3 linked regions of the Thiorhodovibrio winogradskyi genome follow. The protein of the gene in region 1 interacts with the protein of each later gene in a pairwise test. Links are inferred from orthologs where the notes say so. Each region holds a gene or a part of one and is shown in the gene's direction. Other genes may lie near its edges.

Region 1 (2,998 bases):
AAGCCGGGCATGACAGCGTCGGTCGGGATTCAGAATGATGGGGCGCAAGCTTCGCCCCAAATGTCCCCCAATTTCCCAGGCCTTGGTCGCTGCCGCATGGCGTCACCTTGCAGCCGGGCAACCGCTAGGCGCGCGTGCGACCGCTCAATCCCAAACTAAAACGCTGACCTCTCAATGGAGACTGTACACTGTGAGCGATAAAATCCTCCATGTAACGGATGACACTTTCGAACAGGATGTTTTGCAGTCCGCGACACCTGTGTTGGTTGATTACTGGGCCAACTGGTGCGCACCTTGCAAAATGATTGCGCCAATCCTCGAAGAGATTGCCGAGGAATATGGCGAGCGCATTAAGGTGGCCAAGGTTGATATCGATGAGAACCGTGCCGTTACCGAGCGCTTTAATGTGCGTGGTATTCCAACCTTGATTTTGTTCAAGAACGGCGAGGCCGAGGCGATCAAGGTCGGTGCCGTGTCCAAATCCCAACTCACGGCCTTTATCGATAGCAACCTCTAACTCGCGTCGCGACGGTGTGCATGGCGACGCTCTCGGCTGCGCGTTGCGACGCCCGACAGCTATCTCCTGACCTGTTATTCGCCCCAACCTCCGTCGCGATCCCGCGGTTGTCGGTTCCGACGCCGTTCCTTCCTTCGCCCACATCCCGCACCGCATCCGCCGACCTTGCGAAGGTTGCCCGGACGGCGGCCTTTTCCATGCGGTTTTCGAGCACCTCTAATGAATCTCACTGAATTAAAAAAAATGCCCATCCCGGGTCTGGTCGAACTGGCGCAGTCCATGGAGATCGAAGGGGTGGGTCGCTCGCGCAAGCAGGACCTGATCTTCTCCATTCTTAAGGTCCAGGCGAAGCGTGGGGAGGATATCTCCGGCGACGGCGTGCTGGAAATTCTCCAGGACGGTTTCGGCTTTTTACGTTCGGCTGATGCGTCCTACCTTGCCGGCCCGGACGACATCTATGTCTCGCCGAGTCAGATTCGACGCTTTGCCCTGCGCACCGGGGATACCATTTCCGGCAAGATTCGCCCACCGAAAGAAGGCGAGCGTTATTTCGCGCTGCTCAAGGTCAGCGACATTAACTTTGACCGGCCGGAGAATACCAAGAACAAAATCCTGTTCGAGAATTTCACGCCGCTTTTTCCGCAAAGGCGCCTCGGGCTTGAGATTGGCAATGGCAGCACCGAGGACATTACCGCGCGCATCATTGATTTGGTCGCACCCATTGGCCGCGGCCAGCGCGGGTTGATTGTCTCTCCGCCCAAGGCGGGCAAGACCATGATGCTACAGAATATCGCCCAGTCGATCGGGCACAACCATCCCGACTGTTACCTGATTGTGTTGCTGATAGACGAGCGCCCGGAAGAGGTCACTGAAATGGCCCGCTCGGTGCGTGGCGAGGTGATCTCCTCCACCTTTGACGAACCCGCCACTCGCCACGTGCAGGTGGCCGAAATGGTCATCGAAAAGGCAAAACGCCTGGTCGAGCATAACCGTGATGTGGTGATTCTGCTCGATTCCATCACCCGTCTGGCACGTGCCTACAACACAGTGGTGCCATCCTCGGGCAAGGTGCTGACCGGCGGCGTGGATGCTAATGCGCTACAACGCCCCAAGCGTTTTTTCGGCGCTGCGCGCAATGTGGAAGAGGGTGGCAGCCTGACGATTTTGGCCACCGCCCTGGTCGACACTGGCTCGCGCATGGACGATGTGATTTACGAGGAGTTCAAAGGCACCGGCAACATGGAGATTCACCTCGACCGGCGCATCGCCGAGAAGCGTATCTTCCCGTCCATCCACATCAATCGTTCCGGTACTCGCCGCGAGGAGCTGCTGATGGCCCAGGCCGAGCTGCAAAAGATGTGGATTTTGCGCAAAATTCTGCATCCCATGGATGAACTCGCGGCCATGGAGTTTCTGGTTGACAAGCTCAGGCACACCAAGACCAATGGGGAGTTCTTCGATTCCATGCGCGGCTAGTCTCGGGGCCTGGCCGGGCGTTTGGAGCGCGCCGCGGCCATGACCTCCATTGGCCCGCCACCGGCTCGGCGTCTGGCGGTTGCCGTGCTGTCCGCGCTGCTGCTCGGCGTCGCGGTCTGGCTGGCCGTGGTACTCATCTCCGACCTGCGCGCCTTGCAGCAGGACAAAAGCGCGCTGGCTGAGTTGCGCGATGTCAAATACGGTCTCTTCAATGCCGAGCTGTGGGTGGAGCAGCTGGGGGACATTCTTGCCCGCAAGATCGACAGCTTCGAGATCAACGAGGACAGCCGCCCGGGCCTGAAACGCGCCCTAGAGCAAATTCTCGACCGCCTGCTGGTGGAGATCCAGGGCTATCTGGAGCGTCGCAATCAATCCGGCGGCAACTTGCTTGAGCGGGTGCGGGGCGGCCTGGAGCAGCGGGTGCGGGATTGGCTGATTGACTTCGACAGTCTGCGCGCGCGCGTGCCCTATTATGCCGACCAGCTGCTGTTTGAACTGCAGCAGCCTCACACTAGGGCCGAGCTTCAAGGCTATCTCACCCGTTTGCTCGACCAGGCCGCCGCGACCAGTCTGGCGCGGGTCGACTACAGTGCTTTCAATGCCATTCTCACGCGCCATGGCTGCGAAACTGGTGTGGACTGTGCCGAGTGGCTAAACGTCCGTATCCAGGAGGGCGAGCAACACAGTCGGCAAAACGCGCTTTTACTGCTTGGCCTGGTGCTGGCCCTGTTCGCGCTCAATTTGCTCTGGACGCGAACAGCCGGGCGCCTGCTGCCCGAGGTGCTGGGGCTCCTGACCGGCGCCGTGTTGGTGCTACTTGCCGTCGGCGTGCTCACGCCCATGCTGGAAATCGAAGCCCGCATCACCGAGCTGAGCTTTCTGCTGCTTGATCAGCCGGTGCGCTTCACCGATCAGGTGCTGTATTTTCAGAGCAAGAGCATCATGGATGTGGTGCTGCTACTGGCCCGCACCGGCGCCGCCGACATGCTGCTGGTCGCGGTGCTG
Region 2 (3,037 bases), 3.8 Mb from region 1 along the record:
CCAGCTGCAGCGGTGTGACCAAGGGAACGCCGGCCGGCGCGATGGCCAGTGTTATCTGCCCGCCATCGGCAAATTCGGCTATGCAGGGACGCTGGCCCAGGTCGCAACTTGCCGCTGCTTGAACCAAGGTCGCAACTGGTGTGTGCAGCAGGGGCCGCAGTTTGAGCACCAGAGTCGCTAGCACCGCGAGCAGAAGACAGGCCAGCACCAGCCACCACCCCGAGGGCCTTACCGAGAGCCTTGCCGTTACCGCCGCTGACCGCGACCGGGAGTCGCTTGTTTTGGGTTCCATGATAAGGTATCGCTCCCATTTCGCCCGCGCCACTTGCGCGCCAAACCAAGAGCCGGATATGAGAACTGCCCGCGCCTTTCGCATTCATCACAACGCTAACGGTCATCACGCCGGAGTCGAAACCCTGACCATCGCCAACCCCGAGCCGGGGGAGGTGCTGATCCGAGTGCGCTATTCCTCGGTCAATTACAAAGATGCCCTGGCCGGAACCGGCACGGGCAAAATTCTGCGCCAGTTTCCCCTGACCGGCGGCATTGACGCCAGCGGCACAGTGGAGGTTTCGGCCCATGCGGACTTTCACCCCGGCGATGCGGTGCTGGTGACCGGCTGGGGGCTAAGTTTCGACCATGATGGCGGCTATTGCGAGTACCTGTGCGTGCCTGGTGACTGGCTCACCGCGCTGCCGCCGGGTCTGGATCTCGCCGCGAGCATGACGCTCGGCACCGCCGGTCTGACCGCCGCTCTAGCGGTCCATCAGATGCTGCTCAATGGTCAGGAACCCAGCATGGGGCCGATCCTGGTCACGGGGGCGAGCGGCGGCGTTGGCTGCATCGCGGTGGCCCTGCTGGCCAAGCTTGGGTTCGAGGTCGCGGCCGTGTCTGGCAAGTCCGAGCGAAAGGCCTGGCTGCAGAACCTCGGCGCCAAGCAGATTCTTGCGCGCGATGAACTACCCACTGGGCAACGACCCCTCGAGAAAGCCGTCTGGGGCGGCGCCATCGACAATGTCGGTGGCGCCATGCTCGCGCAGATCACCCGCACCCTGGCCCCCAATGGTTGTATCGCCAGCATTGGCCTGGCTGGGGGAACCGAGCTTCACACCACAGTCATGCCCTTTATTCTGCGCGGCATCAAGCTGCTCGGCTGTAATTCGGTGGATGTACCCAGGGACTTGCGTCAGAAGCTCTGGAGCCACCTTGGCAGCGACTGGCGACTGAATCTGGAACCGATCCGCACCGATAGCATTGGCCTTGACCGGCTGCCCGTCATCTTTGAGCGCATGCTTGACGGACAGACCCATGGCCGGGTACTGGTGAATCCGCACTCCACCGACTAAGCGCCCAGGCCCCGACGACTAAAAACCCGACCTTTACCATGCCTAGCATCACCAATAAACAACGTCACTGGCTGAAACAGCAGGCGCATCATCTCAAACCCGTGGTCATGCTCGGCCAGCATGGCTTGACCGAGGCCGTATTGCGGGAGATCCGCATTGCGCTGGACCACCATGAGCTGATCAAAATTAAAGTCAGCGCCGGAGACCGCGACGAGCGAGACCGGCTGATCGCCGCCATCCTTGAAGACACGAAGGCTGAACTGGTGCAGCGAGTAGGCAATAGCGCCAGCTTCTACCGCCCAAATCCCGACAAGACGGAACCGCTCGGTTTACCAGCCGTTTAGCTGTCCGCCAATTGTCCCGGCCGATCTTGAGAAGAAGGCTGCTCAAGACGGCTGGGCGATAGCGATTCTAGCTTGCACCACCCAGCATCTCATTGCCGCCCTTGGCATGCAGAAAAAGCCGCTCGAAATTGCGCGCCGTCACGGCCGCGACCTCCGCTGGGTCAAGGCCACGGATTTCCGCGATCTTCTCCGCCACCAGAGGCAGGAAACGGGGTTCGTTTTTCTTGCCCCGATGTGGAACGGGCGCGAGATAGGGTGCGTCGGTTTCGATTAGCAGGCGCTCAAGCGGAACCTGACGGGCGACGTCACTGAGTGCCTCGGCATTTTTGAAGGTGAGAATGCCCGAGAAGGAAATATAAAAGCCGAGTTCCAAGGCCGCCTGGGCCATCTCCCAGGTCTCGGTAAAGCAGTGCATTACACCGCCGACCCTGGCCGCCTTCTCATCACGCAAGATGGAGATAGTGTCCTCGCGGGCGTCCCGACTGTGAATGATCAGGGGCTTTCCGCAGTCCCGCGCGGCCTGAATGTGGCGGCGAAAACGCTCGCGCTGCCAGTCGAGATCGCCCTCATTGTAGTGATAATCGAGGCCGGTCTCGCCGATGGCAACCACACGCGCATCGGCGCTGGCGAGCTTGACCAAGTCCGCCACCGAGGGCTCAAGACCCTGCTGTTCGCTCGGATGCACACCGACCGACACCAACACCTCTGTATAGGGATCGACCAGGGCTCGCATGGCGGGATAGTGCTCCAAGTCGATGCTGACGCACAGCATGCGGCTCACCCCATCCTGCCCAGCCTGGTCCATCATGGCGGCAAAGTCGCCCCCATGGGCGCTTAAGTCGACACGATCAAGATGGCAGTGAGAATCAACAAACATCGGATAAGCCAAAGGAGTCCATTAAAAACTACATCGTATGGGTGCCACGATCAGACTCCAGCGCGCCAGCGAGATATTCCTCGATTTTACGTCTGGCGATGCCTTTGTCCTGATCGCTGAACTGAATACCGACTCCCACGGCACGATTGCCCTCGGCGCCAACCGGCGTGATCCAGATAATTTTTCCCGCAACCGGGATACGCTCTGACTCCTGCATGAGTTGCAGCAGCAAAAAAAGCTCGTCGCCTAGTTGATAACGCTTGCTGGTGGGGATAAAAAGCCCACCGTTTCTGACAAAGGGCATATAAGCGGCGTAGAGGGCATTCTTGTCCTTGATGGCGAAGCTAAGAATGCGTTGACGGCCGGTTTTTTTTTCGCCTTCCATCAGTTAATCCTGGTTACCAATGCCGTTTTTTTGGTGCTGGTCGCTGTTGCCCATTTCTGATACCCATTATTGATACCGGCTTTAT
Region 3 (3,149 bases), 3.8 Mb from region 1 along the record:
TCTCGCGGCAGGAGTTGGATCGGCTGTTTCTGCGCGGGCAATGAAAGACGCGACTCCAAGCGAGGGACTTGCTGGGGCGGGTCCGGTGGAATGGGATTCGCTGCCACCAGCAATCTTCCTGATGGGGCCAACCGCGGCCGGCAAGACGGCCCTGGCGCTTGACTTGGTCGAGCGGCTGCCGTGTGAGATCATCAGTGTCGACTCGGCGCTGGTGTATCAGGGCATGGATATCGGCACCGCCAAGCCGTCGCCAGAGATTCGCGCCCGGGTGCCGCATCGGCTGATGGATATCCTCGATCCCGGCGAGGCCTATTCCGCGGCGCGGTTTCGCCTTGATGCATTGCGGGCCATGGAAGAGATCACCGGCGTGGGTCGGGTGCCGCTGCTGGTTGGGGGCACTATGCTCTATTTTCGTGCACTGGTACGCGGGCTGGCGCCCCTGCCGCGGGCGCACCCCGAGTTGCGCCGCGATCTGTCGCGCCAGCTTGAGCGCATGGGCTCGGCGCGGATGCATCGCTGGTTGGCGGTGCTGGACGCGGCCAGCGCGGCGCGCATTCACCCCAATGATCCGCAGCGGATTCAGCGCGCGCTCGAGGTCTATCTGACTACTGGGCGCGCACTCGGGGACCATTGGGCGGAGGCCGCCGCGCAACACTTGCCTTATCGGGTCGTGAAACTCGTCAAGGCGCCCGGTCCGACAGTGGGACAGGCTGGATCATCCGGGCGCGAACGTCAGGCCTTGCGTGAGCGCATTGCGCAGCGCTTCGATGCCATGCTGGCGGCGGGTTTTGAAGCCGAAGTGGCGCGTTTGCGCGCGCGCGGTGATCTGCATCCCGCTTTGCCTTCGATGCGCGCGGTCGGCTATCGGCAAATGTGGCACTATTTGGATGGCGACTGTGATTTCGCGCGCATGCGCGAGCTTGCCATCACGGCAACGCGGCAACTCGCCAAGCGGCAGATGACCTGGCTGAGATCCGAGAGCGATTGCATCTGGCTGCCCCAGGGGGGCTCCCTGTTGGATCGGGCGCTGGAGAGGCTGGCAAATCTGGCGGCCATCGGTGAGTGCTGAGCTGGCGCGGCCCTGGCGCGGCCCAGGGCGCTTGCTGGCCGCAAGGTGACAAGAATGGCGCCTTTTTTGCTTGGACGTCGGACCAAAGGTCGCCAGTGAGACCATGACCCGGCGGCTCTGTGATAACGTATCACTTGCATTGACGTCCTATGCGTGCAAGCGCATCGTCGCGACCTGGCCCCTGCGAGCCTGATTGCCGCGGTTGCCGGCCTCCTCCGTGGTGTGCAGAACGGCGGTGGATGATCGTTGCGATCATGCGTTGATGGGGCTGCCCAATAACAACAAGAGAATTTCACTATGTCGAAGGGACACAGTCTTCAGGATCCGTTTTTGAACGCATTGCGCAAAGAGCGCGTGCCGGTCTCGATTTTTCTGGTCAATGGCATCAAGCTCCAGGGACAGGTCGAGTCCTTCGATCAGTTCGTGGTGTTGCTCAAGAACAATGTCAGTCAGATGATCTACAAGCACGCGATTTCCACCGTGGTGCCGTCACGCAACGTCAAATGGTCCTATCCAGAGGATGACCTCGACCTGGATGAGAGCGAGGCGGAATGAGGCGGTACCTGCCGCGGGTTTGCCATGTTTGAGCGGCCGGACGCGGGCGAACGCGCTCTTTTGGTGCAGCTGGCCATCGGCGGAAAGCTGGACGCGGAAGCCAGCACCGAGTTCCGGCTGCTGGCCGAGGCCGCCGGCGCGCTTGAGGTGGGCTGGCTCACCGGTACCCGCGCCGCGCCCGATCCGCGCTTTTTTATTGGCCAGGGCAAAGCGGCTGAGTTGGCCGAGCAGCTGGCCGCCACGGGCGCCGAACTGGTGATTTTCGACCATGCCCTGAGCCCGGCCCAGGAGCGCAACCTGGAGCGTCGGCTGTCCTGTCGGGTGGTGGATCGCAATGGGCTGATTTTGGATATTTTCGCCCGCCGCGCGCGCTCTTTCGAGGGCAAGCTGCAGGTGGAGTTGGCGCAGCTGCGGCACCTGTCAACCCGCCTAGTGCGCGGCTGGACCCATCTTGAGCGCCAGAAGGGCGGTATCGGCCTGCGCGGACCGGGCGAGACCCAGCTCGAGACCGACAGGCGCCTGCTCGGCCAGCGCATTGTCGCCTTGAACAAACGCCTCGAGCGGATCGAGACCCAGCGCGCCCAGGGGCGCCAGGCGCGTGATCGCGCCGAGATCGCCACCGTCTCCCTGGTGGGCTATACCAATGCCGGTAAGTCCACGCTCTTTAATCGGCTGACCGCGGCCGGGGTGTTTCAGGCCGATCAGCTTTTCGCTACCCTGGATCCCACCCTGCGACGCTTGGAGCTGCCCAATGCCCCGGCCGTGGTGGTGGCGGATACCGTGGGCTTTATCAGCCAGCTGCCACATGAGCTGGTGGCGGCCTTTCGCGCGACCTTGCAGGAAACGCGCTCGGCGGCGCTGCTGCTGCATGTGATCGATGCGGCGGGCAAGGAGCGCGAGCGCTGCGAAAGGGATGTTGAGCAGGTGCTGACGGAGATCGGCGCCGAGTCGATTTCGCGCCTGCGGGTGATGAATAAAATCGACCAGCTTGAGGATCAGCGTCCGCGGGTTGATCGGGACGCGGCGGGGAATGTCAGCACGGTATGGCTGTCCGCTCGAACAGGTGAGGGCGTGGATCTGCTGGTGGACGCACTGGCCGAGCGCTTTCGCGGCCAGGTTGAAAATTGTCAGCTTGAGCTAAATCCTTCCGAGGGTGCGTTGCGCGCCTGGCTCTATCGACACGGGCAAATTCTTGCCGAACAAGCCAGGGATGACGGTGGCTGGACCCTGGAGGTGATGATCGAGCCCGAGCGACTGCAGCGGGAGTTGCGGCGCCAGGGTCGTGCGCGACCCCAGCCAAGGGAATTTCCTGTATGGTAAGGCTGCGCATTGTCCCCCGGGCCGGGAAAACCTAAAATGCCCGTTCGATGGTCGTGGCGCGGCACGCATTTAGCACCTTCGAATCACCTTTAAAGAACGATTAGCCCAGACGGAGACACTATGGCCTGGAACGAGCCGGGAGGCGGAGGCAAAGACCCCTGGGGGTCCCAGCAGGGAAACCAGGGCGGACCGCCCGATCTCGACG

Evidence for each region.
Region 2: the proteins of rho (region 1) and yhbY interact in binary tests that used the Escherichia coli proteins (3 or more experiments, as listed by UniProt). The link is inferred for Thiorhodovibrio winogradskyi from one-to-one orthologs.
Region 3: the proteins of rho (region 1) and hfq interact in binary tests that used the Escherichia coli proteins (3 or more experiments, as listed by UniProt). The link is inferred for Thiorhodovibrio winogradskyi from one-to-one orthologs.

Annotation. Positions count from the first base shown.
Region 1 is NZ_CP121472.1:4,223,544-4,226,541, reverse strand. The notes cover bases 21-2,864. They hold rho (transcription termination factor Rho), read left to right. Parts: upstream 21-736; coding sequence 737-1,993; downstream 1,994-2,864. Other genes in these bases: Thiowin_RS19240 (paraquat-inducible protein A), read left to right, coding at 2,033-2,864; trxA (thioredoxin TrxA), read left to right, coding at 191-517. Outside these bases: more of Thiowin_RS19240, read left to right, coding at 2,865-2,998. UniProt on the Escherichia coli protein: Facilitates transcription termination by a mechanism that involves Rho binding to the nascent RNA, activation of Rho's RNA-dependent ATPase activity, and release of the mRNA from the DNA template.
Region 2 is NZ_CP121472.1:400,691-403,727, reverse strand. What follows is about bases 155-3,037. They hold yhbY (ribosome assembly RNA-binding protein YhbY), read left to right. Parts: upstream 155-1,384; coding sequence 1,385-1,690; downstream 1,691-3,037. Other genes in these bases: Thiowin_RS02035 (PilZ domain-containing protein), read right to left, coding at 2,596-2,952; Thiowin_RS02040 (TatD family hydrolase), read right to left, coding at 1,758-2,567; Thiowin_RS02050 (YhdH/YhfP family quinone oxidoreductase), read left to right, coding at 351-1,346; Thiowin_RS02055 (hypothetical protein), read right to left, coding at 155-208. In the rest of the region: more of Thiowin_RS02055, read right to left, coding at 1-154.
Region 3 is NZ_CP121472.1:379,172-382,320, forward strand. What follows is about bases 1-2,995. They hold hfq (RNA chaperone Hfq), read left to right. Parts: upstream 1-1,366; coding sequence 1,367-1,624; downstream 1,625-2,995. Other genes in these bases: mutL (DNA mismatch repair endonuclease MutL), read left to right, coding at 1-44; miaA (tRNA (adenosine(37)-N6)-dimethylallyltransferase MiaA), read left to right, coding at 122-1,069; hflX (ribosome rescue GTPase HflX), read left to right, coding at 1,649-2,944. Also shown: FtsH protease activity modulator HflK, read left to right, coding at 3,065-3,149. UniProt on the Escherichia coli protein: RNA chaperone that binds small regulatory RNA (sRNAs) and mRNAs to facilitate mRNA translational regulation in response to envelope stress, environmental stress and changes in metabolite concentrations.